DNA from 3 places in the Ruegeria hyattellae genome. Region 1 is predicted to be linked to each of the others. Evidence: riboswitches for the same ligand, from Rfam matches in the RefSeq annotation. Region 1 holds a riboswitch; each other region holds the start of a gene.
What was found. Region 1 has a riboswitch for cobalamin ahead of AB1E33_RS15105 (energy-coupling factor ABC transporter permease). Riboswitches for the same ligand answer to the same signal wherever they lie in the genome.
Positions count from the first base shown of each region.

Region 2: another riboswitch for cobalamin. It lies ahead of AB1E33_RS07950 (hypothetical protein); the one in region 1 lies ahead of AB1E33_RS15105 (energy-coupling factor ABC transporter permease).
Region 3: another riboswitch for cobalamin. It lies ahead of AB1E33_RS04785 (DUF1636 family protein); the one in region 1 lies ahead of AB1E33_RS15105 (energy-coupling factor ABC transporter permease).

Region 1 is NZ_JBGOSH010000005.1:364,023-367,290, forward strand. It holds gene AB1E33_RS15095 (DUF302 domain-containing protein) at 1-295, opposite strand, end outside; gene cobF (precorrin-6A synthase (deacetylating)) at 378-1,121, opposite strand; gene AB1E33_RS15105 (energy-coupling factor ABC transporter permease) at 1,181-1,858, opposite strand; cobalamin riboswitch at 1,907-2,095, opposite strand; gene cobA (uroporphyrinogen-III C-methyltransferase) at 2,132-2,851, opposite strand; gene AB1E33_RS15115 (cobyrinic acid a,c-diamide synthase CobB) at 2,848-3,268, opposite strand, start outside.
Region 2 is NZ_JBGOSH010000003.1:101,650-104,917, forward strand. It holds gene AB1E33_RS07945 (ankyrin repeat domain-containing protein) at 1-1,004, shown strand, start outside; gene AB1E33_RS07950 (hypothetical protein) at 1,009-1,401, opposite strand; cobalamin riboswitch at 1,492-1,697, opposite strand; gene AB1E33_RS07955 (TetR/AcrR family transcriptional regulator) at 1,716-2,279, opposite strand; gene AB1E33_RS07960 (alpha/beta hydrolase family protein) at 2,382-3,239, shown strand; gene AB1E33_RS07965 (response regulator transcription factor) at 3,250-3,268, opposite strand, start outside.
Region 3 is NZ_JBGOSH010000002.1:179,737-183,004, forward strand. It holds gene AB1E33_RS04770 (FecCD family ABC transporter permease) at 1-6, opposite strand, end outside; gene AB1E33_RS04775 (ABC transporter substrate-binding protein) at 8-955, opposite strand; gene AB1E33_RS04780 (ABC transporter ATP-binding protein) at 974-1,759, opposite strand; gene AB1E33_RS04785 (DUF1636 family protein) at 1,756-1,962, opposite strand; cobalamin riboswitch at 2,214-2,418, opposite strand; gene AB1E33_RS04790 (DUF6525 family protein) at 2,585-2,857, opposite strand; gene AB1E33_RS04795 (DUF1826 domain-containing protein) at 2,963-3,199, opposite strand; partial or broken gene AB1E33_RS04800 (CobW C-terminal domain-containing protein) at 3,203-3,268, opposite strand, start outside.

The DNA.
Region 1 (3,268 bases):
CGATCATCGCAGCGGTCGAGAGCTCCAGCACCCGCACCGCGAAGTCATTGTTGAACACGCCGATGACGCGATTGCCCGGTATGGTGATCCCACGCGCGGCGGCGGCCTTGGTCGGCCCGGCCTGCGTCACCACAATCAGCCCGTTTTGTTTCACCGCAGCTTTCAGGTCGTTGACGAGTTGGTCATGGGATTTGCCGGTCGGCAGAACGGTCCACCCTTCGCGCGCAGACATATCATCTGCATGGGTCATTGTGGCGGTCAGCAGGGCAACAAAAAGAGAAGCGATTCTGAGCATGGCATCCTCCGAGGTCCACGGGTCCTTGATGCCATGTCGCGCGGACGAGTGGCATCACTTTTCCGTGGACCGAGCCGTGCGATCAGCCCGCGCACCTGCGCAGGAGATAGATATCCATGATCCAACCATGCTCGGTGCGGGCAGCGGCGCGTGTGTCAATGATCCGCTGACTGACCTCTTGCAGGGGGCCATGGATCAGGATCTGCTCCTTCATCCCGACAAACGCGCCCCACCAGATGTCATAGAGCGCGGGGTCGAGCGACTGAAACGAACACTCGCCATCCAGCATCACGGCAACCGAGGTGACAGGGTCGGGCCAGCCCTCGTCGCGGATGCGCCGCCCGGTGGTGACAATATAGGGCGCGCCAAGCTCGTTGATCGGGATCGCGTGGGCAGCGGTCAGCGCCTGAAGGGCGGTAATGCCGGGTATGACCCGGATCGTCGGTTTCGGGTCCAGCCGGTCTGCGATGCGCAGCGAACTGTCATAGAGCGACGGATCGCCCCAGATCAGCAGGGCAACGCGGCGTGCATCAGGATGCTCTGCGATCGCCTCCTGCCAGCGCCCCGCGATGGCGTCGTGCCACTCTTCCACGCCTTGCAGGTAACCATCGTCGGCGTGGCGTTTGGGGATGTCGAAATGGACAAGCGGCGGCGGACTGTCACTCAGATCGGTAATGATCTGTTCGCGCAGACCGGCCAGATCCTCTTTGCCGCTGCCTTTATGAGGTATCAGGATCAGGTCCGCGTCGCGAATCGCGCGCGCGCCCTCGCGGGTCACGTGATCGGGGTTGCCGGTGCCGATGCCGATCAGAAGAAGCTCTTGCATAAAAAACAATGGCTCCGACCCATTTCGAGCCGGAGCCATCCTTTGCACGTTAGATCAGATCAGGCCGCGTGATAAAGGCGGGAGGTGACCAGACCGGACTCCTTCAGACCCTTCAGCGACTTGGCGCCCGCCAGAACGGCAAGATCGAAGATCGGCTCGACCAGAACCACCAGCATGTAGGCCAGCCCAAAGCTGCCAACGGCGGCCATGTTCTCGGCGCCGAAACCCTGACCGTAAAAGGCCCAGAAGGCGACCCAGGCGATTACGCCGCCCTGATAGGCCGCCGACAGTTTCAGCACGTCCGCATAGCCCAGATCGACATAAGCGATGTCTCGCGGCAGCGCACGCTTGGCCAGCGCATGGATACCGAAGAGCGGCACCAGCAGGGTGGTGAGGTTCACGAAATACATCGGCACGTCACTGGGTGCGAACAGTAGGCCCTGAATCGCCAGACCAGCGGCCAGACCGACCGCAGCGGGTGCGGTGCCCAGAATCAGCAGCAGCGTGGTACCCAGAATGAAGTGAACCTCGGAAATGCCGACCGGGAAATGCGGCAGCACCTCGAAGAAGATGAAGACGCTCAGAGTGGCAGCGATGGAGCGCGCGATGAACGAAGTCGCGGCGCGCTCTTTCAGATCGTCTGCGATCAGTTTCAGAGAATACCCAGCGGCAGCGGCTGCTGTTCCGTAGGCGAAAACCATTTTTGCGCCATGCACGACGCCCGGTTCGATATGCATGTATAGTCTCCTTTCCGCCAACCCCGGCGAATACGTGCGCCGGTTGCCCGGCTGTTTCAATTCACGGCAGGTTTCCTGACTCACGGATCGTCACAAGCGAGGACCTTCCCGGCGTTATGCCAGTGGCGATTACCACGCTTGCTCCCCGATTACAGTTGCGGGGGCAGTCGGGGATTTGCACCCCGTTCCCTTTTTCCCGGACCTTGCGGCCCGAGCACCGTATCCGCACTCTTGTCTTGCCAACCCCATTTGCGTCAACCCTAAAAGCGGCATTCATCCATCCGCGAGCGGCCCATAGAGGATTAGCGCGGGTGCGGTCCCGATTTCCGAGGCCAATTGATCCGCCAATGCGCCCATCGTTGTGCGCTGCAGGCTCTGACCGGGCGTCGAAACGGATTGTGCCAGCAGGGCCGGCGTGTCCAGCGGCAGGCCATGCTCGTGCAGCGCCTCGACAAGTAGAGGGAAGGTGCGTTTGCCCATGAAGACAACCGTGGTCGCCATCGGGTCGGCCAGCGCGGCCAGATTCAAGTCCGAGGGCAGCTTGCCGCTGATATCGTGACCGGTCACGAACTGTACCCGCCGTGCGGTCAGCCGCCGGGTTAGCGGAATGCCCGCCGCCGCTGCCGCCGCGCAGGCCGAGGGGATGCCGGGGATGATCTCATAACCGATCTCGGCAGCGCGCAGGGCGACCAGCTCTTCCTCAAGTCGGCCGAACATGCCGCCATCGCCGGATTTCAGCCGCACGACGCGTGCGCCGTTTCGGGCGTAATCCACCAGCAACCGGCTTACATGGTCCTGCTTGGGCGAGGGGCGACCGGCACGTTTGCCGACGCCCACCAGATCGGCGTCCTCGCGTGCATGGCTCAGGATCGGGCCGCTGCTGAGGTCATCGAACAGGATCGCATCGGCCTTTTGCAGACGGTCCACCGCTTTCAGCGTCAATAGCTCGGGGTCACCGGGGCCGGAGCCGACGAAGGAGACAAATCCGCTCATGACCGAGCCTCGGCGATCATGTGAAAGAAGGTCCCCGTCACAGTTCCACGAACCGAGCCGGTTTGCGGGCCTTCCACGCCTTCGGCATCCACCACGCGAGCCAGCGGCGCGTCGGGCTGTTCGAGGATCGAGGAATAGTGGAACTCATGCCCGCGCAGCGCCGAACCGGTGTCGAAGCCTGGCATCGGTGCGATCAGAGTGGCCTTGCGGTAGCCAAGGTTGAACTTGCGTTTCTCATATGACGTAACCAGCCCAAGAAGGCCCGCCATCGGATGCCGTATGCCCTCCTTGTCGACCAGCGCCGCGCCCAAAGCCATGTAGCCACCGCATTCGCCATGCACCGGCTTGGTTTCGGCATGTTTGCGCAGGCCGTTCAGATAGACCTGAGCAGAGGCAAGCCTGCCCGCATGCAGTTCC
Region 2 (3,268 bases), on a different contig from region 1:
CCTCGGAACCGGGCAGTCCACATCAACTTTCGGCTCTATACGGAGCAATTGGACATGCCGACAACATGATCCTCGCCCAATGGCTGCTGGATCACGGTGCCGATCCGAATGACGGTGAGTCGCTGTATCACGCGACCGAGCTGGGGCATCACACGGGGCTGCAAATGCTGCTTGCCGCCGGAGCCGAGCCACGCGGGACAAACGCGTTGCTGAGGGCGTTGGACTTCAACGACCCCGAAGCGGTGCGCCTGCTGCTCGACCATGGCGCTCAGGTGGAAGAGTTCAACGATGACCCTGTCGGAGGTGAAGAACCTTGGGTCATGCCCGCCCTGCATCAGGCTGCGCGGCGTATGTGCGATGGGCCGGTGGTGGACCTGTTGCTTGCCCATGGTGGCGATCCAAGCAGGCTCTATAAAGGCTATTCCGCCTATGGTTTCGCGCGGGTCTTCGGCAATTCGACGCTTGCCCGCGCAATTGAGGCGACAGGCAAGGCCCCACAGCTCACCCAAGCAGAGCAGCTTCTGGCCCAGGCCGCTGATGGGACTTTGCTGCCCGGCGCGTCTGTGGACGCGGCCAGCCTGCCTGATGAATACCGTACCCTTATCCGGTCGATCCTGCATCTTCCCGGCAAACTGGACCATGTGAAACGTCTGGTCGCCCTTGGCCTGAACCCCGAGGCACCCGATCGCGAGGGGCTGACCGCCCTTCAGGTCGCCGGGTGGGAGGGGTTGCCGGATATGATGATCTATCTTCTTACGCTGTCTCCGGATCTGGGCCATGTGAACGGCTATGGCGGCGGGCTGGTGTCGACCATTCTGCACGGTGCGGACAATAATCCGCACCGGGATATCCGCGATCACGCCACCTGCCTGTCGCACGCGCTAGCGGCGTGTGCGCCGCTGGGGCGCAACCTGATAGAGGCAAGCGGCGACCCAGAATTGACTCGGATCATGGAGGAATGGGCAGAGGCCCATCCCGATCAGGTCACAGAAAACGTGCCTTGACGGATCATGCTGCGGCCTGTGCCTGATGCTCGATCAAGGGTAGGCGCAGTTCGATCATGGCGCAGGGCGGCGCGCTGTCGGGCGCGGGGAAGCCCTGCCCCTCCGGGTCCATCATCGCGTTGGCATAAAGTTCCATGATGTCGAGATCGGCGGTCTCGGCAACACCGGCGAACATACGTATTCGCGCATGGTTGGCCCGGTAGACCGCCGTGCAGTCCTGCCCGCAATGGGCAAGCTGCGCGCTGCCGTCGATCTCGAAATCCGGCGCCGTCACCGCGCGGGCCGAGGCCATGGCATCGGCCAGCCGATCCACCATCCGAGCAAGCGCCGGGCAAGGTTTGCCGGTTATCAGACATTGGGTTTCCGCAAACGTTCGGTTGTTCTTCGTCCAGATCACATCGCGCCCTCCGCGCTGACGGGAAGGGGCTTGTGAACGTCCGTGACCAAGTGCAGCCATCAGACCCGCACCGGACACCCCGCCCGCGTTCGAGTTTCAGTTCCGATGGCAGGTCTCCTGACTTGCGGGTCGTCGCTTTGCCGCCCTTCCCGACCTTTCGGCCAGTGGTCATACGGCATCACTCTCCGCTTACAGTTGCGGGGGCAGTCGCGGATTTGGCCTTGTCAGGACCGCACCGAGTTCCCTTTTCATCCCAACCACAGATGTGGTGTGAGAACCATCACACAACCGCTAGTCCTTGCCGCCCGAGTCTGTCAAGAATTTCCGTCCCCGGTCCCCACGCCGCGCCTGACGATGGTGGGCAGCGCCCGCAACGGGGCCGAGCTTCTCCGGGCACGTGACAATTGCCAAGCGCCCTGGATCAGCATGAAGAACTCTTCGGCGGTAGCCTGCGGCGTCTTGACCCCAAGCCGCTTGGCGTGCTGCGTCGCTTCGGAAATCCAGCCCTCATAAAGATGCGCGGCATGGGAGCGGAACGCCTCGTTATCGGGCCCTTCGAACAAGGTACTCGAGATCGGGCATCCATCCCACTTTCCCGAGCGATCGAAAATTTCTGCCAGCCGCGCGCACAGGGCCTGCGTCCCCTCGGCAAAACTGCTGGCCGGTTCATAGGCCACGGCGATCATCCGCAGCATTCGGTCCGAGGCCCAGGTCGCCGCCGCCAGTGCCAGATCCGGTTTGCCATTCGGAAAGTGGTGGTACAGCGATCCTTTCGGCGCATTCGCTGCCGTCAGCAGCTCGTTCAGACCTACGCCGTTGTAGCCGCTGCGCCGGAACAGTTCGGCAGCGGTCCGGATCAGCCGATCCTTGGTGGGCATAGGACGTTTTTCTTTCATCGCTCTTGGATATTGACAGGACTAGACCAATTGGTCCACACATATGATCAATAGACCAATCGGTCTAGCAACGGGAGAGCGCCCATGCTTGATGCGCAGACAACCATCCTGACCCATGACATCTGCTTTGATGCCGGGCCCGCGACGCTGTCGGGGAAATTGTTCCTGCCGATCGGTGACCCTGTCGCGGCGGTGGTGATCAACAGTGCCACCGGCGTGCCACAGTCGTATTACCGCCACTTCGCGCGCTGGCTGGCCGAATCCCACGGCATGGCCGTCCTGACCTATGATTACCGCGATTTCGAGACTTCGCGCAGCGGACCACTACGGACCTCACGGGTCAAAATGTCGGACTGGATTCTGATCGACATGCCCGCCGCGCGTGCAGAGGTGCGGCGGCGCTTTCCGGGTACGTCGCTTTGGGTGATCGGCCATTCTCTGGGCGCGATGGCGATGCCGATGCAGGACGGGATCGAGGACATTAGCCGCATGATCAGTGTCTGTTCCGGCCTAGTACATCATGGCGACCACCCCTGGCCTTATCAGGGTCTAGCGCGCCTGTTCTGGTTCGGTCACGGGCCGCTCGCCACCCGCCTTGCGGGCTATTTGCCCGGCCGACTGATCGGATTTGGCCCCGATTTGCCCGCAGGGGTGTATTGGGAATGGCGGCGCTGGTGTACCTCGCGCGATTCCTATTTGCCCGATGCTGGTTGGACCCTGCCGCAGCCCAACTGGCGACGCAGCGACGCGCCTGTAAAGATGGTCACTCTTACCGATGACGACGTCTGCCCGGCAGTCGCCAGCGAACGGCTGGCACGGCTCTTTGACGGGCGCGCCACGCTTGTCCCGCTTGAGCCGTCCGCATTCGGGTTGCGCAAGGTAGGCCATCTGGGAGTGTTCACCCGCGCGAATGCGGCGCTCTGGCCCGAGATTATCGCTTGATTGGCCTTTGTCAGAGCCATTCCACGTCG
Region 3 (3,268 bases), on a different contig from region 1:
GCCCATATCAGTTCAGACCCGAATGCATAGCTTTGGCCATTTTCGAGATCGCTTCGATATTTGCCGGTCCGGGGGTCAGTTCCTCGTACCGCAGACCAATCCAGCGCTCGTTCTTCACGGCATCAGTCTGGGACATTACCGGGTGTTCCTGCAGAAACTTGAACGTATCCTCGGCACCATTTCCAGTCTGGTAGTCCAGCAGCACCAGGAATTCCGGGTTCGCTGCAGCTACGGACTCCCACGACGTTCGGCCCCAGCTTGTTTCCATGTCATGGGTTACGTTCTCACCCCCTGCGGCGGCGATCATCGCGTCGGGGATGGCAAACTTGCCAGCCGTAAACGGCGCGTCCGCCGGCCCATCCAGCAGGAAGACGCGCGGTTTGGGCAAATCAGCAGTCTGGGTTTCGATCGCAGTCAGTTTCACTTTCCAGCCCGAAACCAATTCCTCCGCCTTTTCTTCCACATGCATCACTTTGCCCAGACGCATAACGTCGTCGAACAGCAGGTCCATGCTGGCCTCGGGACGGCCCTTGTCCAGATGCACGCAGCTTTCGGTCAGAATCATAGTCTTTATGCCAAACGGGGCGAGTGTGTCGGGAGTGACGTCGCCACCGGGTTTCATGCCGTAATACCAGCCTGCGAAGAACAGGTCGGTTTCCACAGCTACGAGGTTTTCAACGGTAGGGTACTTCGGTGCTAGCTCTTGAATATCGCCGCGTAGCGTGTCGAATTCCGGGCTGGTCCTGTACCAGCCTGTGATGCCGGTCAGGCCAACGATCTTTTCCTGAAGGCCAAGTGCGAAAGCCATGTCAGTCATGTTCATGTCGTGCACGACCAACCGCTCCGGCTGGGTCTCAAAGACAAGCGGTTCGCCGCAATTGTCAACGATGACCTCATGCGCAGAGGCACCGCTTGCCATGGCTGTTGCCAGCGCCACGGACCAGATGTGTTTCATTGGTGAATGTTCCTCGGTTTAAGTTGAAACTATGGTTTTTCGGATATCCAGCGCCGGGATCACGCGGCCTTCGTGGTGAAAGCACAGGTAATCGACGCCGAACGTGTCGCGAACCCGGTCAGGGGTCAGCACTTCAGCCACCGGGCCAAAGCCGGTCAACCGTGTGGATTTCATCAACGCCACATGGGTGGCGAATTCTGGGATCATCACCAGATCGTGGACGATCATCACGACCGTGATCCCCAGATCGGCGACCAGAGACAGCATCCGGCCTTTGGCATCCGGGTCGAGGTTATTGGTTGGTTCGTCCAGAAACAGCAAAGAGGGATTCTGTGCCAATGCCCGGGCGATATGGGCGCGTTGACGCTCGCCCCCGGACAGCACCGCCATCCGCTTGTCGGCGAGCGCACCAAGGCCTGTCATCTCCAGGATCCTGCTTAGTTCCCCGGCGTGTTCATCCGGTGAGCGATCGGACCAGATCGGAATCTGACCGAGTGCGACGTAGTCCCGCAAGAGTAGCCTGCCATCCGGAAGCTCTTGCTGGCTGACAACGGCGATCATTCGGGCGCGCTCTTTGGCGGGCATCTGCTTCAGGCTGCGGCCTTTGACCAGCACATTGCCCAGAACCACTGCAGCCGTCCCGCATAAAAGATTCAGCAGCGTCGTTTTTCCGGCCCCGTTCGGGCCGGCGATTGCCAAAATCGCGCCCTCGTGCAACTCAAACGAGGCGCCTTGCAACAGGGCATCGCCGTTGAGCGCATGGTACTCAAGATCACGTGCAACCAAAAAGGTCGAGGTCGTCATGTTGGCTCCTCCAACTGGATTCGGGGCAAGCGAGAAAGAGTTTTTGTGAATAATGTTTCCGGTCGGTCGGTGGCGCGGGTCCAGCCATCCGAGCTATCGTGGTATTGTTGCGCGAATTCGGCCAGCGCCTCGATGTCTTCTGCGCTCTCAATGTCACCAAACAGGTACTGCGCTTTGCCGACGGCCTGAAACCCGACGGACATCGGACGTGCGCAACCGGCCATGCGGCAACGCTACGAACAACGAACCCCGCAGGCAACTTGTCTGTCAACGTATTGCGTATGGCATCAACAGGCACTGTGCCGCTACAGGTCGAACAGATCAGAAGGAAATGGTCATGTGCATCTGGCATTGCCCGCTCCGCTTGAAGCCAAGCGAGGCCAGAAGGTGCCGATCATGTAAACACGTATCAGACGTGCCATCAAAGCCCCCTTCCGGGACGCCCCGCCCCTGGTTGGTTAAAAACATGATGGCAGGTCTCCTGACTTGCGGGTCGAAGCTTGGCCATCCTTCCCGGCTTTTGGCCAGTGGTTTTTGGCATCGCTTACCGCTTACAGTTGCGGGGGCAGTAACGGACTTGGTGCCAATTGGCAGACCTCACCGTATTCCCTTTTCATCCCATTGGCGAACCATCGGGAACCATCTGATCCTTGGTTGTCTTAGACCGAGCGCCATGTCAATCGAGACTTGAAGCAACAGCCCTTTAATCAAAGCTTAAGCGCTCAGAGTCTTTAGGCTTTCTCTTGAGCAGTCGCTGGGAGAGCGGAGCCAAGAGCAACAAGGGTAGCAATGGCAAGCTGCAATGGAAGAAACATGGGTTTTCCTTCAAGTTTGAGCATTGGCTATGAAAACGGTTGATTTCCGGTCGCGGGCGAGCGTTTTGGCCTTGGCCTGGCTCAGCGGTATGAGTGTTTCGTCCGGCGTCAGTCCTTTGGCCTGCAACTTTGACCAAATGCTCCGCGCGGATGCCGGGGACCTCCGTAGCGCAGCTTCAGACAACAACTGCCTCAATGGGGTTGGTAGGCAGTCAAACGCGGCTATGGAATTGCCAGAGCGCCGTTTCCGACGCAGGCTGCTTTGACCCAGATTGCGGCTCATGCCTCGTCGTCCGGATCAAACGCAGGGTCCAGCACCAGGACGCGCCGGGTCTCTTCCGTGCCTCCGATTGGAGGCCAGAGATACAATATCATTCTGAAGCCACTCTCATTCGCGACCAGCAATCAAACCAGACATATCACAGACGTGCCGCATGGAGGTCTTGACCGCGTTCAGCGGCAGAATAACGCGGCCGCGTGGCAGAACTTCCGGACTGAGGCGATCAAGCCAAGTCTGCACATCCGGTGGGGATTGTCGACGCCAGACGGATGCAACACAGCCCGGTTGCAGGAACGTATTGAGCGAAGCCGCATCATGTCCGGCGGCGACGCCGATTTTTTGCATCTTTCACGGCCCTTCTCGCGAAGTTCTTGCGGCATCCTCCACCCGGCGCCAGATTGGAAATGAGTCTTG